One region of the Paenibacillus sp. FSL H7-0716 genome, then DNA from elsewhere that is predicted to be linked to it. Evidence: a T-box and tRNA genes for the amino acid it is inferred to sense, from the RefSeq annotation. Region 1 holds a T-box; the other holds one or more tRNA genes.
The links. A T-box is a leader RNA that pairs with one kind of tRNA and senses whether it is charged. The one in region 1 lies ahead of metG (methionine--tRNA ligase), so its partner is inferred to be a tRNA-Met.
Positions count from the first base shown of each region.

Region 1 (20,323 bases):
TCAAAATGTTAAAGTTCTAAAAGTGAAAAACTTCAAAAAATACGTAACGCGAGGCTGATTTAATCAATCTAATACTACCAGTTATCCCTTCGTAACCCAATAAAAAGACTGGACAGCAATATAGCTAAGCGGCTATTCGCATCCAGTCTTTCATATTTTTAAAAAGTATAGTCATAAAATTTCTCTGCGTTTCTTAAGCTAGACCATACATCAGAACTTTCTCCGCCTATATACCAATAAGCTACTCCAGCTAGTTTTTTAGTAACCGCTAAGTTGTATTTAGTTATTAATGAACGCCCATCCTCAATCCAGATCGTATGTTTTATAGCTTGTTTCGAGTAGTTCGCGACATATTGTCCCAGCGAAGGATTCCACACGGGTCTCGATGCATAGCTGCTGATAATCTGATTTTGCTCCGGAAGCGTAATATATTGAGAGGATAAAACCGTTCCCTTCTGGTTCAATGTCCAATCCCGATTATATAAGGGCAATGCCAATATAACTTTTTGACTAGGTACAAATTTTAGGATTGTATTCACAGCCCTTTGATCATAAGAAAGCGAGGCATTGGACCCCGGAACTTGACTCCCGTCATAATGCTCATCATAACCCATCATCACCATATAATTCACTTGCTTGCCGAGGGCAGCATAGTCAAAAGCTTCTGTCCAATCCGTTCCAAGATCAGGGGATACATCCAGCGACAGGATAACATCGAGCGAACGCATTTTCTCGGCTAATAAAGAAATAAACGAAGTCAAATAAACACGATCTTCGGCCGCTACATTTTCAAAATCTATATTTAGTCCATCTAATCCATATTTACTCACTAAAGCAGCTAACTGATTAACTGCCGTATTCCTTGCGGTTGTACTCAACAGCATCTGATGCGTCGCTTTTTGATCCGATCGATTGCCAACCATCGCCCAGACTTGCTTTTTATTCTTTTTTGCCCAAGTTACCAGCGAGGCATCTGTCGAATCCGTTACTGCCCCTGTTTTTCCAACATAATACCACCGTGGTGATAATGTATTGACGTTCGATTGCAGAACATGATTCTCAAATTGTGCCGTCGTGAGACCATACTGCCAACCTATAACAATACGTTTGTCCGGATCACTTTCCAGCTCTGCCGCCCAGCTTGTATGTTGCAGCACCCGATCCATCAGCACTGCCGTCTCTTGCCTGGTTATCGGGTCCGCGGGTCGAAAATTTCCGCTATTATCGCCCTTCATTAATCCGCGATCATTAACCTTTGCTACAGCAGCACTTGCCCAGCTAGCAATTTGTTGCCGATCCTTAAAATTAGTTTGTTCCGTAGCTGCAGTGTTTGTCTGCTTTAGAGCTTTGCTCATCCACACAGCCGCTTCCTGCCGGGTGACTGCTTTTGCGGGTGCAAAAGTAGTTGCCGAAGTGCCGTTTGCCAGTTCAAGCTGAACCGCGGCCTGTATCCAGCCGTAATACCAAGCACTTTTGGCTACGTCGGTATAAGGAGATACCGGACTCAACGCTGGATCAAGCTTCAACAGACGATCAAGAACGGTAATAAATTCAGCTCTAGTAATCGATTGAGTAGGTGAAAATTTAGTATTCGAGGTGCCAGTTAATATATTCCGGTTATATAAATCTATGATTTCTTTTTTTGCATAACTAGTGTTTATATCGTTAAAAGGAACCCCGTTATCGGCCGATATATGCTGAATAAATACTCCGGCGGATAGCACGACAGCGAGGGTTACTATAGTAAATCTAGCAAATATATTTTTCACGGGCTAAGAGATTCCCCCTTGGTTATCAATCTTTGAATTATACCAAGGATACAATCCATAAACATCGCTAAAATATTGGTAGAGTACGATAGGATCAGTTCTTCGGATTACGCAAAAAGAGACTAAGAACTACACCACACAGCGCCAAGCCCAATGAAACTAGGAACGTGTCGTGGAATCCTGCAACCAAAGCCGCAGAAGGTAGCTTCTGATTCCCTTGACTCATATGAGCAGCTATATTGGAAGTCAATAACCCCGACATTATAGCGACAGCAAAGGAACCCACAATTTGTTGTGCAGAGGCAGTAAGCGGGGTCACACGGCTGATCAAATCCTTCGGAGCGGCCTTAAGCACATGTGTACCGAGCTGCATAGTAGTTAATCCTTGGCCAAGTCCCATAATGGCAAAATAACTGATCATAACGTATACACTTGTATCATTTTGTAAACGTGACAAGAGAAAGAGTCCGGAGGACAGCAGCACAAGTCCAGAGAACACAACGGGCCGAGCTCCGTACTTATCAAATAATTTTCCTCCAATAATCATGCCAGCAAAGGATATTAAAGCTTGGGGAATAACTAAAAGTCCCGATTCAAAGGAAGAAAAACCTCTGACCTGCTGCAAAAAAATTGGAATTAACAGAATCGAACCAAATAAGGCGAACTGATTAATCCAGGTCAAAATCATACCTTTACTAAATTCTAGAGATCGAAAAGAGCGAAGTTCCAATAACGGTTCTTTTTGGCGCAATTCCACGAAAATAAACAAGGCTAAAGCAATGAAGCTGAACGCAAGAGTTATAATCGTTATACGATCCCCCCAGCCGTCCACTCCCCCTCTATGCACTCCAAATACCAAGCTGGAGAAAGCGAGTGGTGATAAAATCACACCCCAAATATCCAATTTAGCTTTATTCCCCTTCTCTATTACCGGAAGAAATTTCACTCCAACAATCATTGCAATAATACCAATGGGAACATTAATCAGAAAAATCCAGTGCCAGCTTGCATATTCCAACAGCCATCCTGATAGTACAGGACCAAGAACAGGCGCAATTAACATCGGTAGTCCAAGCAATCCCATGATTGAACCTCTTTTATCGGGAGGTGCGATTTTGAATGACATAGCCATACCAATTGGAGCAATCATCCCTCCGCCTAATCCCTGCAAAATACGAAAGATTATCAGCTCTGTTGTGGATTGTGCCATTGAGCATAATAAAGAACCTATGGTAAACAATACGATCGAAACTAAAAAAACACGTTTGGCAGTAAACTTATCCGAGAACCAACCGGCCAATGGGATAATTACGGATAAAGCCAGCGTATAACCCGTAATGGCCCACTGTATTGTTTTTAGGCTGGCATCAAAGGTTTTTTCAAGCTGCGGGATCGCTACATTCATAATTGTACTGTCGAGCATAACCAGCAGCATTCCTGTTATAAGTGCCAGTATTATGGGAAGTATTGCTTTTATAGAAAATTCTTTGGTGACTGGTTGGGATTGTTTCACTTGTAGATTACTCATGGGTCTATACACATCCTTTTTAATTTTTACTAATAAATTGCTAACTGCTGCCTCCTTTTTTAAAAAAATCACACCCTTAAACTAACAGTGTAAGATTAATATAGCACCCGTTTATTTGCTTGTAAATAAAAATATCTAACGGTGTAAGATAAACCATTAATCTAACGATGGTAGACCAGCCATCCATCTTCGCTTATGATAAAGAAAGACAGTAACAGGAGGTCGTTTCGATGAGAATCAAAAATCTGCAAATTACTGAACAAGATATAATAAAAGCTTCTTGGGAGCTGTTGGATGATATCGGCATAGAGGCATTTAGTATGCGTAAATTAGCAGAACTATTAAATATACAAGCCGCCTCTCTCTATTGGCATTTTAAGAGTAAACAGAGTATTTTCCAGACACTGGCTAATGAGATCGCCAAAGAAGCCCTCGAAACTGCGAATCTCGAAGGTACTTGGCAAGAACAGTTATTTAATTTTGTGGACCGAATCCGCGGGGTTTTACATAAGTATCCTTGCTCGGCTCAGCTGATGATGCGAACCTTGCCTTCTGAACCTAATTATCTATCTTTACTGAATACTTTGCTTCAGATCGTGGATCATCTTCCTTTAAGTGATAGTGACAAATTCTCCTTAATTGCGTGCGTGTTAAACTATGTAATCTCTTTCGAATTGGACAAATATGAGCAGGATCGAATTGACTTAGCCATGAAAAATGAACCTAATGGAGATGCTAGAGAGGTATTTAAACAATCGCTTGAGCACTTATCCGGGGATGGACCTAATGTTATAAAACGAATGCACGAAAACAATATCTTTAATGAAATTGGCTCCGATAAGATGTTCTATACAGGTCTAAAAATAATGGTGAGTGGAATTGAACAGTTAGCTAATGAGCGACAAGAACGAGAAGAGCAAAAAGAATAACAAGAGCGACAACAGAACATAGGGGATTTTTCACGAAAATAAATCTTGGCACAAAAAAAGGGCATCCCAGCAGCCGATTTCGGCTTTTGGAATGCCCTTTTTTTAAAGAGACCGAAATAAAAGTTCTCCTTTGGACTGGATGTATCTATACATCACTCCACAGGCCACTAATATCACCACACCAATGCCTAACATAACGAGATTACCATTTAGATCAGATAAAAGAAAACTCAAACCAAATGGAATTAGCAAGCTTATGAACCCTATAATCATAGCCACAAGGACCGAAGCACTTTGTTTAATTACAGAGACTTCATTGGTCCACTCCAGTTTAGGAAGCTTCAAGTTAACGATCACACCTACCATTGCGGTAAGACAAGCGTATAGGACAGGGATTATTAGCAATAACAAGCTCTCCATCCAGCCTGTGCCCAGAGAAATCATAAGAAGCACACTACTAACAATCACAATCGGTACTGTAATGGTGAGATTCACTGCGATTTTACTTAATAATATGGTTTTTGTCGGAACGGGGGCGCTTTTTAAAATCCAAATATGGTTACCTTCAAGCGAAATCGAACTCGAGGTCGTACAGCTTAATGCAACAAAGAGGGAAACAAATAATGGCGCCAATCTGCTTAGATAGTTAGAGAGTTCTGGTATTTCCATAATTTGTCCTAATTGCTCTGAGCTAACAAACAGTAAGGTAATCGCCAAAACAAGTAACATAACCATTCCAATACTCGTATTTAGCACATATATAGAAGAACTAAAATAGCGGCGCAGCTCTTTTTTATACAATGTGTAAAGCGGTGAAGAGACTGCAAGTGACCTCATTTGATACTTATTCTTTGAGTAAGAAGTCGTAAGACCTGTGTGTATTGCTTTATATTTGCTGCCGAGAATAAGGGTAAACAACATAAAAGAAAGTAACGATATCCCTATAAATAATAATAAAGGAGCTACCTGATACGAGCAGACAGCATCTACATACATGACCGTCAAAGGATATAAGTTGAAGATTTGATCGGCAATTTGTGTGCTCATATCCGCAAGCAACTGCGGGTCATTCCCATTTATTTGGCCTGAGCCCAAAATAATAACAATGATTACGGCAAAAGTCAGAATCAGACTTATTAAACGACTTCCTTTAAAACGTGAGGAAATCCAACTAATCAATGCCCCTATAATCGTTGCAGCAATGATCGGCACTAATGGGATAAATAGCAGCGTTATCATGAAAAATAAATAATACACTACTGCCGGATTTACCTTTATAGCATAAACTACACCTGCTGGCACCATCACCATCAATGAGAACAGTATATTCAGCACGTAGAGCTGAACTACACGGCTTGCTACGATATGGCTCGTTTTGATAGGCAACGACATTACGAGATCGTAATCTTTGGAGCCAAATAATACCCCACTCGCCTTATAGATCGTTGTAAAAAATCCAATTAAGCAAGTAACAGCCATCATAATCGCAAGCAGCAGCTCTGGCCGGCCTATCTGTTCAAGGGTCTCTGCTATCATGAAGCTATATCCAAACGAAACCACTGCCATCATGACAATCCCTATTAAGATACCGATGCTCAGCAAAAGCATTTTTCGTCTTTCTTTCACATCCCGTGTATGCAAAGCTTTATTTAACCCAAAGGATGAGATCAGCTGAATTTTCGTCAATCTCCAGATATTAATCATGTTTATTCAACTCCAAAAACACATCTTCAAGGCTGCTGTCACCCTTCACCTCTTCTGTTTTCCCATGAGTGATCAATTCACCCGCTTTGATAATGGCAATCTTATTGCAGAGCTTCTCGGCCACATCCAGTACATGCGTCGAAAAAAAGATCGCACTGCCCTGACTGCAAATCTCCGCCATGATTCTCTTGAGCGTGTGTGCCGCTTTTGGATCAAGTCCAACAAAGGGTTCATCCAGAACCAGCAGCTTCGGTTTATGAATAAGCGCGGAGATAATCGCGAGCTTCTGTTTCATACCATGAGAATACGCGGAGATTAAATCCCCCAGATTAGAGGTAATCTCAAATTCATCGCTATATCTCTTTATCAATAACTCCCGATCCGCTTTCGATACGCTAAAAAGATCACCAATAAAATTCAAGTACTGAATGCCCGTCAGATGATCGTATAAATCCGGATTATCTGGAATGTACGCAGTAATCGCTTTGCAGGCTAAAGGGTCTTTTTTAATGGAGTACCCACCAATCTCGATGTCCCCCTCCTCAAAATCTAAAACTCCGACCACTGCTCGGATAGTTGTTGTTTTCCCCGCACCGTTATGACCGATAAAGCCATAGATGTCACCTTTTTCGACCACCAAATTCAGATCATTTACCGCCTTCTTGCCACCCTTATAGCTCTTGGTAAAATGTTTGATTGTCAACATCTTGCCACTCCCCTTCCAATCTCATAACACTCTCAATATGCCATATTTACTGTAGCTTCGTCGTCTTCAATATACGTTTCTTATAATACGTTTAGCCCGTCCAGATAGTTCATTCGTTTTCAAATATTTTATTTTGAGATTTTCACCTCTAACGGGTGGGATAAAAATACGATTGAGTGCAACATAGTCCGTAAGGGCAAACAAACTACTTTGGGGACGGTGAGATAACTACTTTTGAACGCTAAGCAGACTGACGATGAGCTAACTATTTTAGAACGCTGAGCTAACTCCTTTCTAAGCATTCTACTCCGGATCAGAAGCGATCTACCTTTGGTGGTGGCTGCCTTGCTACGTAACGGACCGAGGCGCCCTTATTTCGCAAATTCATGCCCTTTTTCACTTCGTTCGGACTCAGATGCAGCTATTGTGCCATATCCACTCCTTTTTACAGCAAAATCAGCCGAATAAGTGCTATGCAGTCCGTTACCTCGAAAAAAGTCGCCAAAAACACAATTTAGTTGCAATACGGTCCGTAAGGGTAAAAAATTACTTTGCTGACGATGAGATAGCAACTTTGGTACGCTAAGCAAACGACTTTGGGGACGATGAGCTAACTACTTTGGTGACGATGAGATTGCTAACTTTGGAACACTAAGCAAACGATTTTGGTAACAGCGAGCTAACTACTTGGGAACACTAAGCGAACTACTTTCTAAGCATTCTACTCCGGATCAGAAGCAATCTACCTTTGATGATGGCTGCCATTGCTACGTATCGGACCGAGGCGCCCTTATTTCGCAAATTCATGCCCTTTTTCACTCCGTTCGGACTCAGATGCAGCTATTGTGCCATATCCGCTCCTTTTAGCTGCAAAATCAGCCGAATAAGTGCTATGCAGTCCGTTACTTTGAAAAAAGGCGCCAAAAACACCATTTAGCTGCAATACGGTCCGCAAGGGTAAGGTAAGGTAAGGTAAGGTAAGGTAAGGTAAGGTAAGGTAAGGTAAGGTAAGGTAAGGTAAGGTAAGGTAAGGTAACTAAGCCAAACTAACCCACTCATCAAAAAAAAGCATTCATCCCCAAATTCGGGATTGAATGCTCTTTTTCTAAATGCAAAGTCTAAGCTGATGCGAACTGACTGTTATATAATCTGGCGTAATATCCACCGCTGGCTAGGAGCTGGTCATGCGTACCACTCTCCACAATGTCTCCGTCCTTCATGAAAAGAATGAGATCCGATTCTCGAATCGTCGACAAACGGTGAGCAATTACAAAGCTGGTCCGGCCAGCGATCATTTTTAGAAAAGCCTTCTGAATCCGTACCTCAGTCAGTGTATCAATACTACTGGTGGCTTCATCCAAAATGAGCATTGGCGGATCTACGAGCATCACTCGTGCTATGGTTAGCAGCTGCTTTTGTCCTTGCGACAAATTATCTCCTGAGCCACTGATCTTTGTATCATATCCCTCAGGCAGGCGTTTAATGAAGCTATGAGCATTTGCAGCCTTAGCAGCAGCGATGACCTCTTCTTGGGTAGCCTCAGGTTTGCCGTAGGCAATATTTTCTCTAATCGTGCCGCCAAACAGCCAAGTGTCCTGCAACACCATCCCGAAATTACGCCGCAGACTGTCACGGGTAATCGTCTTGATATCCACGCCGTCAATCTTGATGGAACCCCTATCCACATCATAAAAACGCATAAGCAGATTAACCAGCGTCGTCTTTCCCGCTCCCGTCTGCCCTACAATCGCAACCCGGGTACCTGGCTTCACTTCCAGACTGAAATCATTAATCAGAGGACGTTCAGGATTATAAGCAAAGGATACTTTCTCAAAGGTAATCGTTCCTTGGCTTGTATTCATAATTTTGGCGTCTGTTGCATCCGCTGGTTCTGGCGATAGGTCTAGAATGGCGAAAATCCGCTGCGCTGATGCTGTTGCCGATTGAAGCTGCGTAATCACACCTGTAATTTCATTAAACGGCTTAGCGAACAAGTTGGAGAAGATCAAAAAGCTGGACAAATCCCCTACCGTCACAAGCCCGCGAATCACCATAACACTTCCGATCATCGCGATAACAGAGAAAGTAATATTATTTACTAACCGTGTTGTCGGATTGGACAAGGAACCGTAAAATTGTGATTTCACGCCAGTCTGGTACAAAGTCTCGTTTCGTTCTTCAAACTGTGTCAGTGCACGGTCTTCATAATGATAAGCAGTGACCACTTTTTGTCCGCCGATCATTTCCTCCACGTATCCGTTGAGACCGCCCAGAATTTTAGCCTGCTCCTTAAACATCTTCTGGGAGCGCATCGTAATGAATCTTGCCACAAAAAATGTAACGGGTGCTGACAGAAGAACAACTAGGGTCATTAAAGGACTAATGTACAACATGAGTGCAATTGCCCCCACGATGGTGATAATCCCCGTGAGCAGTGTTGAGAAGCCTTGCAGCAGTCCATCAGAGACCGCATCCATGTCATTAACAAACCGGCTGATGCTGTCCCCTTGCGGGTGGTTATCATGAAATTTTAACGGCAAAACATTTAATTTATCAAAAAGCTCCCGCCGTAAGTCATATACAGTCCGGTAGGCAATTCGATTAGTCAGGTAGGTAAGAAGCCATCCGAAAAAGCTGCCGACAATATACACCCCTGCCAGAATTAAAAGCAGTCTAAGTACGGCGTCAAAATCAACCTCTCCCGGCCCGATCATAAAATCGATGGCGCTGCCGATAAGCAGTGGGCCAATTAGACTGGCAATCACACTGAGTATTGCGCAGACTACTGCACCTATAGCTATTTTTTTATAATGCCCTGTGTATACAATTAATCTTTTCCAAATGTTATTTTTGTTCATTGGCCCGACTCCTCACTTGATAGCTGGGACAGGCAGATTTCTTTATACACTTCACAACCCTGCATCAGCTCCTCATGGGTTCCGACACCGGCGATCCGCCCTTCCTCAAATACCATTATTTTATCCGCTTGTCTTACAGTGCTTACCCTCTGCGAGACAAGGAGCACGGTCATTTCCTGGCTGCTCTCTTTAAGAGCCTTACGAAGTGCCGCATCTGTGGAGAAATCCAGCGCACTGGAGGAGTCATCCAGAATAAGAATCGATGGCTTACCTACTACTGCACGAGCTATGGTTAAGCGCTGCTTTTGTCCACCGGATAAATTTAATCCACCACGAGATACTTGCGTATTCAAGCCTTCAGGTAATTTACGTATAAACTCCTCCGCTTGAGCAATAGAGGCTGCCTGCATGATTTCTTCCTCAGTAGCATCTTCCTTGCCCCAACGTATATTCTCAGTGATTGTTCCTGTAAACAGCACAGCTTTTTGTGGTACAATCCCTATTTTCTCACGAAGCTGGTGCAGCTTGTAATCTCGGACATTCACACCATCCACTTTCACTTCACCTTGCACCACATCATAAAAACGAGGGATCATATTCACAAAAGTAGACTTACCTGAACCCGTACTGCCAATCAGGCCCACAGTCTCTCCGCGATTAATTACTATAGATATATCCTCTAATGCCGATTCACCTGTCGTATTATACCCAAAGGATACGTGATCGAATTGTATAGCAGGGACAGCACGATCAGGTTCAGCAATCACAACATTTCCTTCCTCGGACACGGATACCTTAACTCCCAAGACTTCATTTACACGATTAGCTGAGGATGAGGCTTTTGTAAAAATAATGACCAAGTTAGAGACCACTATCAGCGCCAGCAAGATTTGAGTGATGTAATTGATGAAGGCAATGATCTCCCCTTGAGACAATCGGCCCCCATCGATATGAATTCCGCCTACCCACAAAATAGCTATGATCGCCGCATTTACTACAAGTGTAGTCATCGGCCCAAGCAAAGCGGAAATCCGTGAAACCCGGATCGCTGTAGTAGTCAAATCCTCGGATGAGGCATCAAAACGTTCTTTTTCTGTACGTCTTTTGGCAAAAGCACGAATCACTCGAATCCCCGACAAATTCTCACTCAGTACGAGCGCTAGGGCATCCAGCTTCTGTTGGTATTTTCGGTACAAAGGAGCACTGCGGGTGATAATAAAATATAAAATAATGCCAAAAACCGGTGTTGCCGCTATTAGAATCAGCGATAATCTAAAATCCAAAATCATCGACATTAGGATAGCCCCGATGCAGATAAACGGAGCACGAATAACTAGACGAATCAGCATAGCCACAGCGATTTGCAGTTGGTTTACGTCATTGGTAATCCGATTAATCAGTGTAGGCGTACCTAAGGTATCCAGCTCAGCATACGACAAAGATGTAATATGTCTAAACATCTTATTGCGTAGTGTCGTACCGAATCCCTGTGAAGCCCGGGCTGCATAGTATTGGCATACCATGGAGCAGCCGAAGCCAAGCAGTGACATCAGCACCATTAGGCCACCCATGCGGTAAACATAGGCGCTGTCATGATTGCCAACCCCGTTGTTGATGATCAATGCGACAATGGTAGGCAAAATCAGCTCCAGAATCGCTTCCATCAGTTTAAAGATCGGTCCTATGATCGCTTCTTTTTTGTACGGCTTTAAATATACTGCAATTTTGAACAAATTCATCCACACCCAACATAAGAAGTATTTAACCACTTGAAATATGTATAAGAACAGTTATGATTATGGCATATCTACTCACATATTAATAATATTGGATTCGTATCGCTCCCATACGATTAGCATATCTCAAGTTCGGAGGATTTTTATATGGATATTAGACAACTTAAATATTTTATGGCGATAGCTGAGGAAGGACAGATTACATCTGCAGCCAAAAAACTGCAAATGGCCCAGCCTCCGCTGAGCCAGCAGCTAAAGCTCCTGGAGGAAGAACTAGGTGTAAAGCTAGTGGAACGAGGTCCACGCAGCGTGCAGCTCACTGAAGCTGGAGCCATTTTGCGGGACCGTGCCCAACAAATTCTGGAGCTGGCAGATTCCACTGCCCGTGAGCTCACTGATTTTGTCAAAGGTTTAAAAGGAACCCTAGCCATTGGTACAGTTTCTTCCTCTGGAGCTACGTTGCTTCAAGATCGGCTATGTGAATTTCACAAAACCTATAAAGGTGTAAAGTTTGAGATACATGAAGGAAATACCTTTAGAATCATTGACCTCTTGAATAAAGGTATTGTCGAAGTCGGGATTGTTAGGACACCCTTTAATGGTACAAATTTAGAATGTCTTTACACACAAGCTGAACCTATGATTGCCGTAATGACACCTGAGTATGACTGGAAAACGGATGAAAACTTTATGGAGATCGGTGAGCTAAAGGATAAGCCGCTTATTATCTACCGCCGTTTTGAGCAGCTTATCCGGGAAACATGTCTTGAGAACGGCTTTGATCCGCTGATTTTCTGTATGAATGATGATGCTAGGACAACACTGCTCTGGGCAAACGCTGGTCTTGGCATCGGAATCATCCCCAAATCCGCTTTCGAATTAACGAGTAACAGTAATTTGATCTATAAAGAAATCAGTAGTGAATCACTACGCACACGGGTCGCCGCCGTCTGGATTAAGGATAAATACTTATCATCATTAGCTTCCAAGTTTATTGAAAGCTTCAGGAATGGATAAATACCAGCTCTATTTATTCACTTGCTGTTGATCTAGCCTATCCTCTTCTTCCTTAATACGGCTAATATCAATTCGTTCAAACAATAATTGTAAATCAGTAACCTGTTGGTAAGGGGGCACCGAGCAAGGCTGCCAATTCGGTAGTGCTAACGACAGGAACCCCCTGATCTTGTCACAAGAGAACGGTAGAAACGGATGCAACAAATTCGCTAAGTTCGCAATAATCTGCACACATGTGTATATTGCAGAATCACAAGAAACCTGATCCTCTTTTATCTGTATCCAAGGTTTTTGCAGATCGAAATACTGGTTTGCCTTGCGCACATAAGAAAAAATATACTCCAGCGCATCTTTAAGATTCCCAGCCTCAATAAGCCGCCCTGATTCCAAATACAAGAGGTCGATATTGTCCTTCCACCCCTTATCCAATTGCCCATTCGGCACTTTCCCTTCATAAAACTTATCTACAAAAGCCAAAGAACGATTCACAAAGTTACCAAATGCTCCAAGCAGCTCTCCATTATGGCTATAAATAAACTCTCTCCAGGAAAAATCCGTGTCCCGCTTCTCGGGTCCATTGGCAATTAAGAAATAACGAATAGAATCTGGCTGATACCGCTCTAAAATATCAGGTATCCAGACCGCCCAATTTCGGCTAGTGGAGAACTTCTGCCCTTCAAGGGTTAAATATTCGCTAGATATAATCCTGTCCGGTAAATGCAGACCCCCTGCTCCTAATAACACAGCCGGCCATATTAAGGTGTGAAAAGGAATATTGTCTTTCCCATGCACATAATAAGCGGTATTCTCCCCTTTTTCCTCTAACCAAAAATCCTCCCAGCTTCCTCCGGACTGTGCAGCCCACTGCTTACTGGCTGATAAATAACCACTTACCGCCTCAATCCAAACATAAATTTTTTTATCTTCAAATCCAGCCACAGGAACATCTACACCCCAAGACAAGTCTCTTGTTACCGCGCGGTCCTGCAGCTCTTCTTGTAAATAACGTTTGGTCAGTTTTATAGCGTTTTCTCTCCAAAATTGTGCTTCCTCTACATATTCCGTTAATTCAGACTGAAAATTAGATAAGCTAAGATAATAATGTTCTGTCGGCCGTTCTGTTGGTGTATTCCCACATAATTTGCAGACTCTGTCTAACAAATCGGCAGGATCTAGAATCGTAGAACAATAATCACATTGATCCCCTCGCGCCCGCTGGCCACATACCGGACAAGTCCCTTCCACATATCTGTCTGGCAAAAAGCGCTGATCCACCTCGCAGTAACATTGCGCAATGGTTTTTTTATATAAATGACCATTCTCTAGCAGCTTTGTAAACAACTCTTGCACGACCTTATGATGCTGCTGTTGATCGGTTCGAGTATATAGATCATAACTAAATCCCAGCTGTTCAAAACACTTCAGAAACTCTTCATGATATCTGCTTGCAAAAGCTCCGGGCGTAATCCCTTCATTTGCAGCCTGAACTGCTACGGGTGTGCCATGGCAATCACTGCCTGATACATATAATACGTTATCCCCTTTGGAGCGAAAATATCGTGCCAGCACATCCCCAGGCAACACGCTGGATAATCTCCCCAAATGTAAAGATCCATTCGCATACGGCCAAGCACCACCTATAAACACATTACTCATTAACCTTCTCCTCCTTTTTTAGACAACAAAAAAACTCCCATCCACAAAGGACGAGAGTTCTACTCACGTGTTACCACCTAATTTTATAAATGCCTCATGACATTTACCTCTTCAGGTACGACGTTAATTAACGTTTATACCCTAGCACTGTAACGGATGCAGGTTCCGGCGCAGCCTACAACCCATAAGGTTTCGATGCGCAGCTCTGAGACCATATTCCCAAGGGTTTTCTTTACTCCTTTTCAGCGACCGGAGCTCTCTGTTGAAAGAATTGCCGTGGTACTCTTTCTCTTCTTTGCTTTTACATATTCAAGTTACAGAAAATAATACTCAATTTGTAGTTTATTGTCAATATGAAACATCAAGCTCACTGTAACTTTTCCAGTTAATCTCCGTCTTTTATATAAATACGTTACAACGTTACAAGGAGGTCCTTCAGTGAAAAAAGTAAATTTACTTATACTCACTGTTCTTTTACTAGCAGGAGTATGGGGTTGTTCCGATAATAAAGTTAATTCTGTTCCCAAAAGTGAACCCTATACTTCCAAAGAAGCCATCAGTAGAGGGGATATTGTTTCTTTTGAAAAAGTGTACAACCTAGATAAATTTGAGCAATTTATAACGAATCTCTCCAGCAAAAAAGCAGACAATATACGCGTTACAAGTTACACAGATGAAGGCGATCCCATATTTAAGGATTTGAAATTTGACGGTAACGTGATTAATTATAGCTATGATACCTCTAATGATGCATTCGGTGGAAGCAACACAGGAGTCAGAACCGATACCTGCTCCGAAGTGACGAGTAAAAAAAGCACACACGGTGAAATCATCTATTCGATTAGCAGTTGCACAAAAAATGACTCTGAAATTGATTACTACCTTTTTCGCACAACAAAATGAAATGCTGAAATAAAAAAGACCACCCAATCATAATACAATTGGATGGTCTCTGTACTTCATATTATTTCATGATTTTGCAAATATCATTGGTGAATTGAACAGGATCACTAACCTGTAGACCTTCGATCAACAGGGCTTGGTTGTACAGCAGGTTCGTATATAAACCGAGCTTTTCTTTGTCGTTCTCTGCTGCCGCCTTCAAGGACTGGAACACTTCGTGATGGATGTTGATTTCGAGTACCTTATCCGCTTGCACCTCTTGGCCATTCGGCATCGATTTCAGGATTTTCTCCATCTCGATGGTTAGTTCACCTTCGGCAGAAAGACATACCGGATGAGTCTTTAAACGTTTGGAAGCTTTAACATTTTTCACTTTGCCGGACAGGATGTCCTTCATCGCTTCAAAAAGCTCCTTGTTTTCGTTCTCTTCCGCTTCCGTTGGCTTGTCCGCTTCGTCGGCTTCGATCCCCAGATCTCCGCTGGATACGGATTTAAATTCTTTTTCCTTATAAGACTGAATCATCTTGATCGCAAATTCATCAATATCATCAGTGAAGTAGAGAATTTCATACCCTTTATCCGATACAAGCTCGGTTTGCGGGAGCTTCTCGATTCTGTCGATCGACTCTCCGGAAGCATAGTAGATATACTTCTGATCTTCTGGCATTCTTGAGACGTATTCGTCCAGCGTAACCAGCTTCTTCTCCTTAGAGGAGTAGAACATCAGCAAATCTTGAAGGGTGTCTTTGTGCATCCCATAATCGTTATAAACACCAAACTTAAGCTGTCTGCCAAAAGCATTATAGAACTGCTCATATTTCTCTCTTTCATCCTTCAGCAGGCTTTGCAGTTGGCTTTTTACCTTGTTTTTAATGTTCTTAGCGATCAGAGTCAGCTGACGGTCATGCTGGAGCATCTCTCTGGAAATGTTCAAGGAAAGATCCTCTGAGTCCACCATACCTTTTACAAAACTGAAGTAATCAGGCAGCAGATCCGCACATTTGTTCATGATCAGCACACCGTTGGAATAGAGCTCAAGTCCTTTTTCATATTCCTTTGTGTAATAGTCAAACGGCGTATTTTCTGGGATGAACAGGATTGCATTGTACACTACAGCACCATCAGCACTGATATGAATATGTTTAAGCGGCTTATCGAAGCCGTAACGTTTCTCTGCATAGAAGTTATCGTAATCTTCTGTAGTAAGCTCGCTTTTGTTCTTGCGCCAGATTGGCACCATGCTGTTTACGGTTTGTTCTTGAACAACTTCTTCGAACTCGTTCTCCGTGCCTTCTTTTGGCTTTTGCTCCTTCACGTCCATTTTGATTGGGAAACGGATGAAGTCGGAGTATTTTTTAATGATGGATTTCAGGCGATATTCTTCCAAATATTCATCATATTGATCTTCTTCCGTATTCTCTTTAATCTTCAAAATCACATCAGTACCGACAGAATCCTTCTCGACAGTCTCGATGGTATAGCCGTCAGCGCCCTTAGACTCCCATTTAAAGGCCTCGTCACTGCCTAATGCTTTACTGATCACTATAACGTCATCAGCCACCATAAACGCAGCGTAGAAGCCCACCCCGAACTGCCCGATGATGTTGTGGCCATCTTTAGCTTCGTTCTCTTTCTTAAAAGCAAGAGATCCACTCTTCGCGATTGTACCTAAGTTATTCTCTAACTCCTCTTGTGTCATCCCGATACCTGTATCGGAAATCGTCAAGGTTCTGTTCGCCTTATCGGCGGTCACTTTAATATAATAATCCTCTTTATTGAAGACCAGGCCTTCATCAGCTAATGCTTTGTAATAGATCTTATCAATCGCATCACTTGCATTGGAAATCAGCTCACGCAGGAATATTTCCCGTTGTGTATAAATGGAGTTAATCATCATTTCCAGCAATCTTTTCGATTCGGCTTTAAACTCTTTTTTGGCCATGAATAAATAAATCTCCTTTCAAAATAACCTTATTATTCATCATTCCGTGATTAGCACTCTTCTTAGATGAGTGCTAATTCTTCTTTTTATATAACATAAACTGATTTTCAATGTCAAATTTTTTGGCTACTTTCATATGAAAATAAAACCATTTACAATTCCCTTGCAATCCTATTGATTGTATGATTTAAATAGATTAGATACATAATTTCCAAATAAAGGTTTATCCATTTCGGATTTGGGAGGTCTTTAAATGAATGAACAAGCAATGTCCGCTTTAAATTCCACAATAAAAAGCCCCGTAAAGAACTTAATTGGCAGTGTATTCATTCCCGTACATGATATTGAAAAATCCCGTCGCTGGTATTGCCAAGTCCTGGGGCTTCCAGAGACAGATTGTAAGATCATGAACGGTCATTTATGCCCGCTGCCTATGCAGGGAAACACTGGAATCATCCTGGATACGATGCCGTTGTGGGGCGGCTTAGAACCTGAAGGAACACCGCCCATTACAACACCAGCTTTTTTGTTACTGACCGATGATTTGCAAGCCTCTTTCAATTATGTGAAGGCTCTCGGTGTAGAGCTAGTAACTGAAATTCAAGATGAGCATTGGTTTGTTGTGAAAGATCCTGATGGGAATAAATTAATGATTTGCAAGCAACATTTGGATTAAAAATTGCAGCGGTTGTGATTTCCACTTCTTAGGGTGCATCAGAAGCTGCAGATCAAAGTGAATTTCGGGATGAATAAAGGACAGCTCCGCCAAGCTTCCTCGTTCAATTTCTTCCTCTGCCACGATTTTTGGTAACAAAGCAATTCCAAGACCATTCATTACACAACGTTTGATGGCCTCCAGATTCGAAAGCTCAAAACCTATGCGGAAGATGATCCCGTGCTCTTTTAACAAATTCTCGAACAGACTGCGGTAAATACAGCTTTCCTCCGAGACTATTAGTTCACAGTTATTCAGATCGTGTAGGGTTACCGTATCCATCTGGGCAAGCGGATGATGAATGGGGGCTATCAATACAAGTGGCTCATCTCTGACGATCGTACGCTCAAGGATGGAATCCGCAGTGGTGCGATCCAACATTAAGCCTAGATCTACTTCGCCATCTTTTATTTTGGCAAGAAGATTAGCTTCCTGCATCGTTTGCAGATGAATATCCAGCTTAGGAAATTTAGTCCTTAGCTGCTGCAGGTAAGGAGGTAAATAAAAGGCCGCTAAAGAATCTATCGTCCCAATAGTTATCGTTCCTCCGATTTGCTGGGCGATGGTTTCTTTTGAACGATCATACAAATCCAAAATCTCCACGAACAGCTTCAATAACTCTTCTCCTGGAGGGGTAAGCCGCAGCTGACGGCCATGCCTTTCTATTAAAGGTACTCCATATTCCTTCTCTATCTTCTGTATCTGCATCGTCACACTTGATTGTGCATATCCCAATTCTTCAGCAGCTCGCGTAAAGCTCTGACGTTTAGCCACCTCGCGGAAGGTTCGTAAATAGGTTAAATCCATTACCTCACCCTAACATCAATATTTTTGATGATCCATATCATTTATTATAGCTAACGACGATGCTACTTTCCATGGTAAAGTGTATGTAGAGGAATTAAAATATTTTGGAGGCCGATAATTTATGCTTACAGAACAACAGATTTATGGAGTTTATGTCCCCGTGGTCACCCCGTTCAATGCTGCTGGTGAAGTTGATTTGGATTCGTATCAGCGTTATGTAAAGAACATTATTAACAACAGCATACAAGGTCTGGTCGTTAATGGAACCACCGGAGAATCGCCCACTGTAACCGTAAATGAAATGCAGCTTCTAGTAAACACTTCCCGTGAGCTTCTACAATCCACATCAATCCCCTTAGTAGTTGGTACAGGTACCAATGATACAGCCTCTACGGTTGCACGCACGGAAATTGCTGCAAAGCTTGGTGCTGATTGTGCACTAGTAGTCGTACCTTATTATAGTCGTCCTTCACAAGAGGGTATCATTGCCCATTTCCGCAAAGCTGCAGAAGTAGGCATACCTATCATGGCTTATGATATTCCAAGTCGTACAGGTACCGCCATGACGGTAGATACAGCACGTACAATCCTAGAAATGAATAATGTTGTCGGTTTAAAAGACTGCTCAGGCAGTACAAAAATGGTTACGGAGTTAGTACGTACAGGTGCCAAACCTGTGCTTGGCGGCGATGATTCCCTCTTTTATGAAATGCTTAGCTGCGGAGCAGCTGGGGGTATGCTCGCTACTGCCAACGTTTATCCAGCAGAATGCCTTCGTATCTTTGAAGCCTTTACATCTGGTCAAGTGGACTTCGCTAAAGAAAGCTTTGAACAACTACTGCCGATCATCCGCCTATTGTTCAAGGAATCGAATCCTGCTCCAATCAAATGGATGCTTAGCCAAAACGGCCTACTGTCCTCGGATACGCTTCGCCTCCCTATGACTTCCATCAGCACAGGACTTCAGCAAGAACTGAGCCCCTATGTTCAGGACAATACAATTGAAGCAACCGCATAAATGAAATAACAACAGCCGTTGTACAGTGAGGAACTGTTTAGCGGCTGGTTTTTGTTGTAAATCATCAGGACTTAAAACATAAAAAACCATCAGATTTACTCTGACGGTTTTTTTATTTTGCTATAGAAACGATACGGATTCAAACTAACTTATCTGCTGCTCGTTTTTTGTCTTCCTTTTGTGAACCACTCGGACTTTGGCTTCAATGGAGGGTTAGACTTAGGTTTTGCTTTTGCTGGTTTGACCGCTGATTTTGTTGCTGCCGGTTTTGTTGCCGCAGGTTTAGCAGTTGCTGGTTTGGAATTCGACGGTCTCGAAGACGATGGTCTCGAAGCTGCTGCTTTCGAACCTGATGGTTTCGCCGAACGATCTGTCTTCATTTGCGTTTTACGAGACATCGGATAAGGATGATCCTTAACTTCCGGAATCGATTTTCCAATCAATTTTTCAATATCTTTCAGGAAAGGAAGCTCTTCAGCTTCGCAAAAGGAAATTGCCGTTCCACTCAATCCCGCTCTGCCTGTACGACCGATCCGGTGCACATAGGTTTCCGGAATGTTCGGTAAGTTGAAGTTGATTACGTGAGACAGCTCATCAATATCAATTCCGCGGGCAGCTATATCCGTAGCTACGAGAACACGTGTCGCACCACTTTTAAAATTCCGCAAGGCGTTTTGGCGATCATTTTGTGATTTATTGCCGTGTATAGCTTGAGCAGCAATGTTCACTTTAGCCAGATCTCGGGTAACACGGTCTGCACCACGTTTGGTACGAGTAAACACCAAAGCTGAAACGATGGATTTATCCTGTAATAGCAGATTCAACTGGTTTTGCTTATTTCCGTTCTCTAATAAATAGATCGATTGATTGATTCTATCCGCAGTAGATGACACGGGTGTGATTTCTACCTTGACTGGATTCACAAGCAATGTTTTGATCAATTTAGAAATTTCAGTTGGCATCGTTGCCGAGAAAAACAAAGTCTGCTTCTTCGTAGGCATTTTGGCAATGATTCGTTTCACATCATGAATAAAG
Region 1 is NZ_JBBODA010000020.1:6,687-27,009, forward strand. It holds gene MHH60_RS21970 (glycosyltransferase family 2 protein) at 1-58, shown strand, start outside; gene MHH60_RS21975 (S-layer homology domain-containing protein) at 159-1,769, opposite strand; gene MHH60_RS21980 (MDR family MFS transporter) at 1,864-3,297, opposite strand; gene MHH60_RS21985 (TetR/AcrR family transcriptional regulator) at 3,528-4,226, shown strand; gene MHH60_RS21990 (hypothetical protein) at 4,329-5,930, opposite strand; gene MHH60_RS21995 (ABC transporter ATP-binding protein) at 5,923-6,636, opposite strand; gene MHH60_RS22000 (ABC transporter ATP-binding protein) at 7,755-9,494, opposite strand; gene MHH60_RS22005 (ABC transporter ATP-binding protein) at 9,491-11,227, opposite strand; gene MHH60_RS22010 (LysR family transcriptional regulator) at 11,378-12,247, shown strand; gene metG (methionine--tRNA ligase) at 12,257-13,903, opposite strand; T-box leader at 13,947-14,208, opposite strand; gene MHH60_RS22020 (DUF4362 domain-containing protein) at 14,342-14,806, shown strand; gene htpG (molecular chaperone HtpG) at 14,868-16,748, opposite strand; gene MHH60_RS22030 (VOC family protein) at 17,002-17,424, shown strand; gene MHH60_RS22035 (LysR family transcriptional regulator) at 17,395-18,270, opposite strand; gene dapA (4-hydroxy-tetrahydrodipicolinate synthase) at 18,392-19,288, shown strand; gene MHH60_RS22045 (DEAD/DEAH box helicase) at 19,438-20,323, opposite strand, start outside.

Region 2 (13,122 bases), on a different contig from region 1:
TGAGGTGGATCACGAAACGGGGACCTTCTCCATTTTATTGCAAGAACCCAAAGAAGACTAAAAGAGAATTATTATTCTTCATAAGTTAAAAGGCAGCAAATATAGTATGTCCCGGCAATTCTTCGCCTACGCCTGGTTTACTATCGGTATTTGCTGCCTTTTTGTATAATCTGTTATGCAGATACAAACTGTCTCACACCCATAAGAATTAGAATAACGAATACACCTACAATCCCAAATTACAAACTATAAAGATTTTCACCCCCGGCAACCTCTGACTTGCCTGATTCTCCAGCATCTTAATTCGCTGCTCCAGCTCCAGTATCTTCTCTTCTTCCTACGTCATATATCTATGAATGACATAATAGTCTCTGTGTATTATCTTATACTATATACAAATTATCTATATGGAGGGAATTAATGAAGAAAAATACAAAACTAATCTTCATCGTTCTAATCCTTTTAATCTGTGGAATAACATCCTTAGCCTTCCACTCCTTCCGAAATCATATGAACAGAGAAGTCATTCATTATCTAGTAGAGACGAGAAATTATAAGAAGGAAGATTTTGATAAAGTACACACCCAGATCGCCAAAGCTCCCCTCGTAAGTACCACGGTGATTTTCGCAGACGAACCCTACGCAAGATACTTTTATCGAAAAGAAAACGGAAGGATCTTTCAATACAGCAGGGCTCCTGTTAAAGGTAATGATCCTAGCTATACATATAAACATATCGAGGAGAATCTCCCATGAAGGATTTGCTCTATTAAAAAGACGCGTTTGTCCAGCAGTCAGCATCAGGGCTGCCTCGGCAAACGCGTTTTTTTGATCTTCCCTGCTCTAAATAAGTAACCAGCGTTTGCGTAGACAATATTGACGTGGTACTTAGCAGCTATCGGACACAGTTGATCTTATGTGCGGTATAACCCTCCATTTCAAAGTGTAGCGGACCTTATAGCCTTTATTTGCATGAAAAACACCATATAAGAGCCCCTTTTTAAGGAATAGCGTCACTGGGGTCCTCGAACCTGCTCAAAAGCCTATTTATATGCAAATAGCGACTGCTGAGTCCCTAACCCTCTGGAGATAATTTATGAATAGGCATTCTCTACTCTCCAAACACAAAGAAATTTTCTCAGGAACAAAATGTGACCTAATGCCGTCCTAAATGGTGTTATAGGTAAAGGGGGCACAGTATCATGCAGCGATCCATGACCCGGCCGGGAAATCATGTGATGAAGAGTTACGAAATCTACGCAGATATGCTGTTCCGGATCGCTTTGGTCCATCTAGGCAACCGGCAAGATGCCGAAGAAGCCACTCAGGATACCTTCATCAAGCTAATAGAAAAAGCGCCGGAGTTCAAAGATGCCGAACATCAGAAGGCATGGCTGATCCGGGTAATCACCAACCATTGTAAAACACTACTGGGCAGAGGCTGGCGCAAGCGCGAGGTTAAGCTGGAGAGCGCTGAGCCAATTGCGGCAGACAGCCCCGAGGATTGGGCTCTGCTGCAGTTAGTTATGGCGATGCCCATGAAGTATAAAACCGTAATCCATCTTTATTATTACGAGGACTATCCCATCCAGGAGATCAGCAAGATTCTGCAGATTAGTCAGTCTGCCGTGAAGATGAGACTTCAGCGGGGACGGCAACTGTTAAAACTGGAGCTGGAAGGAGCGGAACCACAGTGAAGGAAGATCAGTTTCGAACATCATATAAGAAAGCGGTGGATTCGATGAAACCAGGTGAAGAGATGAAAAAAGAACTTTTCGACAAAATAGAGCAGCGGCAGGAGCGTAAGCGTCCACGCAAAACCGTTTATATCGCGGCAAGTGTCGTGCTCGCCGCAGGAATCGGTCTGGCTGGGCCTAGTATATGGCAGCAGTTGAACAGTCAGAGCTCCCCGGGGCAGGTTGCCCAGGTAACTCCGGGTGCAAGCAATGCTGGCAATTCGGGCACAGCTACATCGGGCAGCATTGTCATTCCCAAGCTGAAACTGCCAGATAAGGAATCTGGCGTGAAGGCAGATATGATCGCCTTGGTCGTGTATAAAAATAATATTTATACACAGTCAGCGACTCGCATTGACGCTGCCGATGCTGCTGCTCTGCGCGGTGACAAGTTGGGACGCACTACAGGCGGCATCAATGAATGGAGCGGTAACGACGAATATATTGAGTTAGCCTCGAACATCGGTGAAACGGATCTCTATACCGTGAAGGGCTATGACTCCAGCTTCCTGATTATGTCCTATTCGGAAATCAACGGCGAGGTATTCGCCGAACTGTACGAGCACACGAACGGCATCACCATAAACAGCGGCGCCGACCTGTTCGGCAAGCTGAATCTTGAAAGCCGAGTTACTTCAGCTCAATGGGAAAGCTTCAACAGCTGGAACAACGGCCTCCAGCAGCAGGCGCCAATCGCCAATGGCGAGGCGCTTGATGGCTTCCTGACAGCCCTCCAAGCTGCCAAACCGCTGGCAGCAGAGCCGCTGATCGAACAAGGCATCTACGACAGCGAGGACCGCAAGATCATCTATTTGCAGCTGGAAGACAATGCCCGAGTAGAGCTGACGCTGTTCGGTCAAGGCCTTGTACGCTACGGTCTAGCACCGGTATTCTTCGAGGTCGAATCCGGGGCATTCCAGCAGCTGTGGGACAGCATGAAACTTTAGGGATGTTGGTGGAAACCCAGGGACTGCGGTTGGGACGGCGATCGGAAGCAATTGAGAACCTCGTTTCGGTCGCCGTGCTCTCCATTGAACAATTTAGCTGGCTGCTAACAAAAACGGCGCTGCTTCAAAACCATTTCATGGTTTGGAGCAGTGCCGTTTTGTGCTTTACTGTATGGTTTATGAGCCCGCATACTAGATATGCTGGTTGTAGAGGTGAGACTACTATTATTACTTTAAAGGACGATCCTCGCTGTGAATGCTGCAACTAAATCTGTGAAGAGCACGGCACTAACGAGCTAACGAACTAACAAACTAACGAACGAACTAACGAACTAACGAACTAACCTCCTCCAATTCGAGCTATCGGACCCATATGACGTTATTTACTGATTTTCAGCCTTTAGAGCATGGTTTCGGACTCCAGAGACACTATTCCTTAGAAAGAGGCGCAAATACGGTATTTTTATACCAATAGCGACTATGGAGTCCGTTAGAATTGCAAATGAGGGAAAAAACCGCTTTAAGGGTCAGCTGTGTCCGATAGGAGAAGCCTCGTTCACTTAATTGTTATCGAATCAAATTTCAAAGGAATACAGGGTCTCTCTCGGTACTTCCGATTGCTACAAAAAAAGGAACGCCCACCATGGACGCTCCTTTTTTTCTAATTCGTCTACAAAATTCTAGCAAGTTACGCATTTACACTTTCCGTTTTTCGATCCTGTCTTGCGTGTAATGTTTTCATCACAAATCTTGCTATCGGCTGCGCAACCAAAAGTTCAATCCAAAATGCTATTCCAAAGTTTCTCGGCCAGATGTGAAGGAAGCTTTTAAGTGGATCCAGGCTTATTTGTCTCGTCCCAACCCATGTGCCTATAATTGATAGTAAAATAGATAACACCGTGACATTCAATAAAGTATTCAACAGAATCCTTGCATTAAATCCATCGGTTTGTCCCATGAATTTTGGCATCACTTTCCCAACAATCGGTCCTGCAACTAATCTTACGGATAAAACTACGATCATCCACATAAACGGAATAACCTTTAGTGTATCTATATACACTTCCTTACTGAAGCCGCGTTCCAACCCCACAATAATAGGGGCAATAGTGTTAACTGAAATGATTGAAATAATGAGTAAAAATAGTATACCTTCTTTTCCGTTTCTGGGCAGTCTTGTGTCTCCATGCATGTTTGTCATCTCCTAAATAATATTTCAGATGGCAGACGTATCATGAGACATATATTTTTGGCCCAATAAAAAAGACCAATATCTCTACACACTGATTTAATAATTATAACATTTATTTAAAATGAATGTCAGACCTTCTATTTAAATTCTTCAAATCTCACCTGCTGATAGCGAATAGTTACCTGTATGCGCCTTGGGCAGAGAAGTCGTAAAAATCGTCAATTGCTGTTCAATATAAAATCTAGTTACCTTCAGATCATGCTAAAATTTTATATGTATTTCCCCACCTAATAAAACCTCCAGTATTCATTTCCGCGATTTTTCTGAGTCCCTTGTCCAAACACAATGAATCTCAATTCATATATATATAGCAAACTAATAAAGAGGTGAAGCTCATGGCAACAACAACAGGCATTATTACGAACACAGGGACTATCCCAGCATCCAACGTGCTCATTAATATCGATAATGACAACCTTAGTTTTTCATCTAACGTAGTCTATCACGTTTACGTATGGAATACCTTGGTTAGTAAAGGTTTAGTCTACTCCAACTCATTAAATGTTAATGCGAACACCAGCCAGTTTCTCAGTTTTAATATCGCAGGCAATTCAGCTTATGAAGTCCAATTTCTCGTTACTGGAAACGCACCGGCAGACACGATTATTACGGTATTTGGAACGGATTCGTCAGGAAATGTCATCCCCCATCAAAGAGTGCTGCAATCCGAACTAACTTTCATAGCTCAGCTGAACCCGTAAGTACCGAAAAATCTATGACGAAAGGAGCTTCGCATGGTTAATATTCAAATTTCGCCGAGCGCAAGCACTCAATTCGAGCCCACCATCGCGGTAAACTGGCTTAACCCGTCCGTTATGGTCACCGTAGCTGTAGATCTTCGATCAGGCCCTCCCAATATTGGGTTATACAAATCTATTGACGCAGGTAGCACTTGGACAACAACGTTATTACCGTTACCTGCGGGATTTACAGGCATCGAAGCACCACATATTGATTATATTTTTCCGAATACGTTCGTCGTATTGGCTCACGCCTTCGATTCAGACGGTCTCAGCGGATCGATCGTTTCCTATACCTCTGCCGACAATGCCTCTTCATTCGGACCGCCAATCATCGTGAATCAAGGGTTTGGACAGTTTGTGAATGATGACCAGGTGGTCGTTGTCACCGACAAAGCTGGATCAAGTCCCTTTTTTGGAAATGTATATACAGGTTATACGCATGATTACAACACACAATTCATACCGGGAAATACGATATTTTTCAATCGTTCCCTAGATAACGGTAATACCTATTCCAGTCCCTCCCTGCTGTCTTCGGTCGAAGAATTCGAAGAATTCCCCGGTATAGCAATTACATTAAATGGGATTGTTATCGTGGGATGGATCAATCAGCCTCCCGGTAATACTGATCTTAAAATTCGCACATCCTCAGACGGTGGGGTCACTTTTACTCCTGAAACCATGGTCGCGAGCGTTGTAGTCCCACCAGATCCATTGCCAGGATATACATTTAGATGTCTGACATACCCTTCCCTCGCAGCAGATATTTCTAATGCACCGACGACGCGAGGGAATGTCTATGCTGTATGGCAAGATTTTCGAGAAGGTTATTCTGATATTTTTCTTGCTACCTCCACTAATTTTGGCGTGGATTGGGGGTCACCAATATCCATTACAGGTAGTCCGGTGGGCTCCCAAAACTTTTTCCCAGCCATCACCGTTTCCCCTGCGGATGGTGCAATATTCGTTACCTATTACACTAATCGAGTCAATCCCCTCAACCTTGATGTTTATCTAGCAACATCTAGAGATGGCGGTATGACGTATACAAACACCCGGATAACAACAACTTCCTTTGACGTCACCGGTATCCCCCTAATTGGGGACTACATCGGTAATGCCATCGTCCCCCAAACAGGCCGGCTAGTGAACGTATGGACAGACACGCGGACCGGTACAGAGAACATCTGGTTCGGTGATAATCAATAAGCTATTAATCAACTTCTGATGTTTAATTAAAAGGATGTTAAGTTAGTATATCCATCTTCAATAAAGGATGCCGAGCGAATATGCGGCATCCTTTATTGCTTGTTATCAAAATTCAGCATTAACCTGTTTAAAGAAATCATCAAATTCCAGTGTGTCAGACATGCTTTCAGTCCAATCAAAAATCTACGGCGTATGGTACTGCTTCTTAATGGTTTGTATGTAATGACTCCCCTTCCTCTACAAGAGTAGGGCAGTTCCACAGAATACATACTTTTTACCGTTTTCCAGATGATCCGTGATAAAACCAAAGGATCAAACAGCGCCGTGACCAAAATGTGACCATTTCCAATTTTGCAGCTTTTCCAACTCTTCCACTTCTACTTACAAGGGAGCCTATAGATAGCAAAAAACCCTTACAAAGTAAGGGTTTTCTCTAAGTGGGCCCTGAGGGACTCGAACCCCCGACCAATCGGTTATGAGCCGACCGCTCTAACCAACTGAGCTTGGGGAAAGGTTAAAATAAGCTTAACTGTGTATCTTTTTCTTCTATTATAGAGGTTTTTCTATTCATGGATTTAACTCTATATCAGATACTTCGTTTACAAATTCGTTAGCAAGTTTTCGTTATGTTCTCTAGAAAAAATTACCTATAACTGATAGAATACTCCCAGAATCATACATTGGGGGTATTTATTTTTTATGAGAAGAATCATCGTTCCAATCTTCATGTCACTTGTTTTATTATTGATGCCTGTACTTGCTGAGGCACATCCAGGACGTACAGATGCAAATGGCGGTCATTATTGCCGCACAAATTGCGCAAAGTGGGGGCTGGAAAACGGAGAATACCATTATCACAATGGTGGAAGTTCAAATTCAAAACCGGCTGCCACTGCTAAACCAGCTGTTAAACCTACCGCGAAACCAACAGCAAAGCCTACTACTACACCAGCTCCAACTTTGCTTTTACCAAAGAAACAGAACATTGGTACTCTTCAGGTCTACTTTTTCGATGTTGGACAAGGTGACTCTACCTTAATCCGGACTCCGAATAATCAATATGTCCTCATTGACGGAGGTAATAACGATCAGGGTAAGAATGTAGTAAAGTACCTGAACGCCCTTGGTGTAAAGACACTTGATGCCCTGGTTGCTACTCATCCTGACGCAGATCACATTGGTGGGCTAGATGATGTTCTGAAAGCGCTGGATGTTAAATCGGTCTACGCACCAAAGGTATCACATACCACTGAAACATACAAAGATTTTTTGACTGCTGTGAAGAATGAGGGCCGTACCATCAAAGCAGTGACTAAAGGCGTTACCATTCCTTTAACTGGTGTTGAGGCGAAGTTCCTGGCTCCTATTAGAACGTATGGGGATAATCTTAACGACTGGAGTGCTGTCTTAAAGGTCACTTATAAGAACAAGTCCTTCCTCTTTACCGGCGATGCTGAAAAGGCTTCTGAGAACGATATGTTAGCCGATGGCATGAATTTAAAAGCTGATGTATTAAAAGTCGGACATCACGGCTCCAATAGTTCAACCAGTAAAGCATTCCTCGACGCCGTTAAACCACAGTATGCAGTAATAAGCGTCGGTAAGAACAATTATGGGCATCCAGATTCCGGGATTCTTACAAGGTTAAAAAATGCGAATACTTCAGTGTTACGAACTGACCAAAAAGGTACAATTACTGCAATAAGTGATGGAAATAAAATCACTTTTACATCGACTAAGGGGGCTAAGTAAATGCATAAAGGAATCATTGACCGCTTTGAAGGTGAGTATGCCGTCATTGAATTTGATGGTAAAACCGAAGATGTTCTTAGATCAGAACTACCGGCGGAGGTTAAGTCTGGAGACACGCTTATTTTCGAGGAAGGCAAGATCATCATTGATACTGAGGCTACAGCCTCGCGGAAAGAAGAAATCGATAGTTTAATGGATGAGTTATTCGAGGAATAATAGTTATGCCCCGGTGAACGCTTCAGGGGCATTTTTTTATGTAGTCACCTGAATCACATCGTCAATCTTAATCCAATCATAGTCATCATCCGTTTGCAGTTTGATCCGTGTAGCTGCTTGTCTATGGCCATCACAATCCCCCGTATCTTGATATCTCGAACCGGCCCAAACTGAGTGATTGTTATCTGCTCTCGATACCGTTTCGAGTAAGTGAGTACTTGATCAATCAATTCCCACTCCTGCGCATCAAGCACCGGCTTTTTACGGTCCCTCCACTGCTGACCTCGCTCATCACTGATAATGCGAACCTTATGCTCCGGTAACATCATCCTACTGCAATCCCAAATACTCTCCAGTTTCTTAACCATGATGTCTGCCCTCCTAGTAATCTGTCCAGTAATCTATATGGCCACCGTCAATGCCCCATGAAACATATGCTGGTCGATCCTCTTTTCGCTCCCATCCCTCAACGACAACTGCACTCTCAGGTGGTTTCCCAAATTCCCACAGAATGTAGTTGTTCTCTGCCAATTCCTGCAGCCCGACCTGGATCTTTTCTGGTATTCGCCCACTCTTTGTCTCCAGTACCTCTAGCGTAGGCATGTATCCATGATGCACCGAGCAATGCCGCATAATCATCAGCAGCTTGCGGGCCGTATCGCTAAGCATGACGCTGTTCCTTCACAGATTGCCATGACAGGGTACTGGATTCTAGGAATACACGGGGCGAATTGGTGGTCAGGCATGTGGCACGGATACGGCCGTCACGAATACCACGGACCTCGATCTTGCGTTGCGTAATCTTTTCCATTTTGTCCTGGCATATAATCTCAACGGTTTGACCAACCCTCATATTCATGTGATCGCCTCCAAAAAGTAAGAACACTTGTTTGTATTATATTCGAACATTTGTTCTTAAAACAACAAGAAACCTATTCACTAATTGGAATAAAAAATATTTTAATCTTTTTAGATCTTTTTATTACATATATAGTCAATTATGTTTAGACATAATTCCCCTTTAAAGATAAAATTCAGAAGTTAATCAAAGAAAAGGTGGGATTTAATGATTAGTATATAAATTATGCACTAAGAACAATACATAAATAACAAGGAGTGTAACTAATGAAAAAAATAAAGATAGTCTTCATGCTTATGTTTATTTTTGCTGTTATGCCTATTTCTGGAGTTCATGCATATCCCGAAGGGCTTCTTGATGGAAAATTAATGACTGAGGCAGCAAGTAATACCACCACTTCGAAGTTGACTGATAACGATTTATCTACTAATGAAAATTTATACTCATATTTAAAGAACCGAGCTTTTACATATCAATTTTCTGAAGAAACAACTATAAATGCTTACCAATTCCATGCAAGTGATTTTAACCGTTTAGAAATTAGATTTTACGATAGTGCTGGGAAAATTATATCTAATGTATATGAGCCACATTCATCTTATAAAGGAGTTAAGGTTAGTATCACGCCTATTCCTGGCGTAAAAACAGTATCTATTTCAAGTGCATTTGGTGATTCACTTTATTTATATGAATTTGATGTTTTTGGCGTCGCTTCGACACCAACACCAACGGCTACTCCAGTACCTACAAGTACTCCTAGCCCAACCGTGACACCAACGGCTACTCCAGTGCCTACAAGTACTCCTAGCCCAACCGTGACACCAACGGCTACTCCAGTGCCTACAAGTACTCCTAGCCCAACGGCTACACCAACAGTGACGCCTAAACCTACAGCAACTCCAGAGCAGCCATCAGGGGATCGAGCTATTCTTACCATCACTCTGGTGAATGGAACAGAAAAAGAATACGACCTACCAATTGCAGAAGTAGATGCATTCTTGAAATGGTATGACTCCCGTGATGCCGGTAGAGGACCTGGATTATATGCTATTGATAAACACTCAAATAACAAAGGCCCATTCAACAAACGTAAAGATTATGTTGTCTTCGATAAAATACTTACATTTGAAGTAAGTGAGTACACAATTCAATAAACAAAAATAACCCCGCTGACCAATTAAGGTTGACGGGGTATTTGTTATACACGCTTATGCCAAAACCATTCTAAATTCAAATTCATTTCTCATGTAATAAGCATCAGCAACCTTAACACTGACTGGGCTCCATTTTTGTACTGGACCCTCACAATCAATTACACAGCCAGCCAAATCACCACAACGTTCAAGTATATCCACTTGAGACTGTTTTAAGGCAGCTGATAGAAATTCTGCATCCGTCTTCAAGACTTTGTATACATTACTCAATACGATCACTCCTAAAAAGAGAGGGTAAACAGCGCTATTCCTAAAACAACAACTCCCACGATTATATCACTATGTCTTTTCTGTTTTTCAAATAGTTATATCCACCAATAGATATGAGCGCTCCACACATCATTACAACCAGCAAAGATAGTTGTTCCTCATCCGCAACATCATAATTATTGAACAATAAAGAAATACCTAGAAGAGTAGATGCTGCACAAAAATGGACACCAAATTCTTTAAAGATTTTCTTCATTACAGCACCCCAATACCTGACCTCATTTTCTCTGCTTTATATACTTCTTAATCAAATAAAACAAAACAAATCCCAGTAGCATTAAGCCAAGTATGGCGATCCATATATTGCTAGATTCCCCACAGAAAAGTATGTATCTCTATACTGATAATTTTCATTATTCATAATAGTAGATTAATTCATTTGGAATATTATGTATATTCACTCTATATCACTGGTTAGGAAAATTTGCCTGAATGCATAAAAATACCCCACCATTACTGGCAGGGCTGAGTGCTTCCGTTGACTCAATACTATTTACATACACAACACTGTATAGTTGTTATTTTTCTGCTAAGAAGTCTACAATGATTTAGATTCTAATGTCATATTAATAAGAGTTGACTGTAATTGCCACCATAAGATGAAGGCACCTGATGTTCTTTATACGTAAAATCTCCAAAACTCCAATTCAATTCATTCATAGAAGCTGTTCCGTCTACTGGCCAACTAATTAAGAAATTCTTTATTATATTTTCTTTGTAATTATCCTCATAAAATTTATTTATTAGTTTTAAAGTTGTTAAAGCCATTTCAAACTTATAAAGCAAATCATTGTCATTCTCATATTCAATACCAACCTTTAAACCACCATTATCACCTAAGAAAATCATAAAATTATTAGTTTTGACAAGGTATCCATATACGTTCCTAATCAGAGGGAGAGGACTGATTTTATTTTTAAACGTCTCAAAATTAAAATCATAAAATTTATTAGGCACTACATCAGCAATCAAGCGTTTCATTGTCGTCCTCCCCCTCATTATATTTCGTGATTTCAAGTACTTTTGTATAGTATGACATAAAGTATGCTCTACCTTCAACATTATCATATGCACGGGTACGAATAAGTTGCTCCATTTGGCCTATTTCCCCATTTAAAATTTCTACCGTCCAACTCTCAGGATCTTCTTCACTTGTTCCGATGTTTTTCCTTTCAACTTCTTTTTTTAATTGGTGGGAATGACTTAGGGCTTGAGCCATTGCCGCATAATCTAATTTTCCCATTAATGCTTTTAATTGCATCGCTGTTTCAGCAATTTGTTTATTTTTCTCTGAATCGCTCAAATTATTCACATCCGGTATTTGGAATAAATACTATTTAACTCTTCACGTAACAAACAAAGTTCTTCAATTATAAGTTCATCTTGAGTTTTGATGGTATTACCATTATCACTACTCGTAGATGTACCAAATTCATATATATTATTTATAATATTTCTAACATTATCATTCGCAAAAATTAATAGGTACTGATTAATTGAGATAGTATCGATTATTGTTTGAACTGGAAATGTATGATGTCTTCCTAATTTTTTTTTCGTTTCATGTCTCACTAATTCAATCAACAAAGGGGAAAATATCTTTTCACCTAATTCTTTTACAGAAAACTCATGTTTTCTAGTCATGATCTGTTTCATATTTTCTGCTCTTAAAAATATAAAGGTAGTTACTACTGAAAGTGCTGCACCGATAAAAACATTAATAGTAGTTAGATATGCTGGAGCCATTTATTCCTCACTCACATCTTGTTGATTTTCAAGCACAGTTTCTACAAACTGGGCAAGTTCATTCATTAATTTGATGATATTATCTAATTCTATTTGTTCTTTTTGCGATTTATACATTTGACCCATTAGATCAACCAGTTGTTGTGTTAGCATCACAGAAGTATTGAAATCTAATTGGCCTGAGAATTCAACATTGTCATTCCTTCTCAAAGTTACAACCGCAACCTGCTCAGATAGTTCTCTTGTAAAATGAAATGCACCAATCATAAATGGTCTACCCATTTTTGCATATGTTTGTCGTAGAGAATCCCCATAAAAATTCTTATATGTATTAATCTTAGCCAATGCTTCTCTTAAATTCTTATCTGGAACACTATCTACATTTTTTTCAGATGAAATGTAGACAAATAAGCCTTGTCCAACTTCTGGCCCGAACAACCGCATAATGAAATCCATGTAATTAGGAACATTCTTATCTAAAAGAAATACTTCAGTTATCTTTTCGAGCATACTAAACTTCCTTGGTTTCGATAATTCTTCTAGTATTTGTTTAAAATCCACTTGTATTTTTTCATGAGCCATCTATTTATTCTCCCCATTATGTAAGTTATAGTATTATTCTATTCTGATACAATAATCCCTCTTTTTTTAGGATATTTTTTATTTCAACACTTTAATTTGATACTTAGGGATTAAAAGGAATCAACTAGGTATAATTTTTCGGTATAGGATCATTGTTCCTTTTTTTAAAAAATAGTAAGTAATAAGAAAATATACACTACAACTCACTCAAACGAAACGAATACAAAAAAAGCCCACTAACCGAAGCCAGTTGGCTTTTTGCTGGAACTACTTAAACTTACGATGTAATAAAAATGCGAGGTTATAAAGTTCCTACAGTTGTAGGCAATGTACCCAATAACTCGAAGGACCTACTTGAGATACCTGATCAACACAAACCTGCGGATCATTCATCGGCGGGTTTTGTACTTTAAAATCAATACAATAAATTAGTCCTAGGTCATACATACCAATAACATCCTATTATTACAACATTCGACTTTTATATATAAAAAATCACAAAAACTTTTATTTTTTAAATCGACCTTATAGCTTATATACATAATTACCCATCAAGATTACTATTATCCATGTAAGTAATTACTTTATTTGGGAGG
Region 2 is NZ_JBBODA010000017.1:6,922-20,043, reverse strand. It holds gene MHH60_RS20240 (hypothetical protein) at 1-61, shown strand, start outside; gene MHH60_RS20235 (DUF3139 domain-containing protein) at 421-756, shown strand; gene MHH60_RS20230 (RNA polymerase sigma factor) at 1,203-1,697, shown strand; gene MHH60_RS20225 (hypothetical protein) at 1,694-2,683, shown strand; gene MHH60_RS20220 (hypothetical protein) at 3,372-3,875, opposite strand; gene MHH60_RS20215 (hypothetical protein) at 4,271-4,636, shown strand; gene MHH60_RS20210 (sialidase family protein) at 4,670-5,887, shown strand; tRNA gene MHH60_RS20205 (tRNA-Met) at 6,326-6,391, opposite strand; gene MHH60_RS20200 (MBL fold metallo-hydrolase) at 6,587-7,639, shown strand; gene MHH60_RS20195 (DUF3006 domain-containing protein) at 7,640-7,855, shown strand; gene MHH60_RS20190 (YolD-like family protein) at 7,909-8,223, opposite strand; gene MHH60_RS20185 (helix-turn-helix domain-containing protein) at 8,237-8,524, opposite strand; gene MHH60_RS20180 (hypothetical protein) at 8,517-8,714, opposite strand; gene MHH60_RS20175 (hypothetical protein) at 8,981-9,868, shown strand; gene MHH60_RS20170 (hypothetical protein) at 9,923-10,138, opposite strand; gene MHH60_RS20165 (hypothetical protein) at 10,200-10,394, opposite strand; gene MHH60_RS33325 (LPXTG cell wall anchor domain-containing protein) at 10,417-10,527, opposite strand; gene MHH60_RS20160 (hypothetical protein) at 10,760-11,179, opposite strand; gene MHH60_RS20155 (hypothetical protein) at 11,160-11,501, opposite strand; gene MHH60_RS20150 (hypothetical protein) at 11,507-11,944, opposite strand; gene MHH60_RS20145 (hypothetical protein) at 11,945-12,526, opposite strand.
Region 2: it has a tRNA-Met gene. The T-box ahead of metG (methionine--tRNA ligase) is inferred to sense a tRNA for this amino acid. The anticodon was not compared.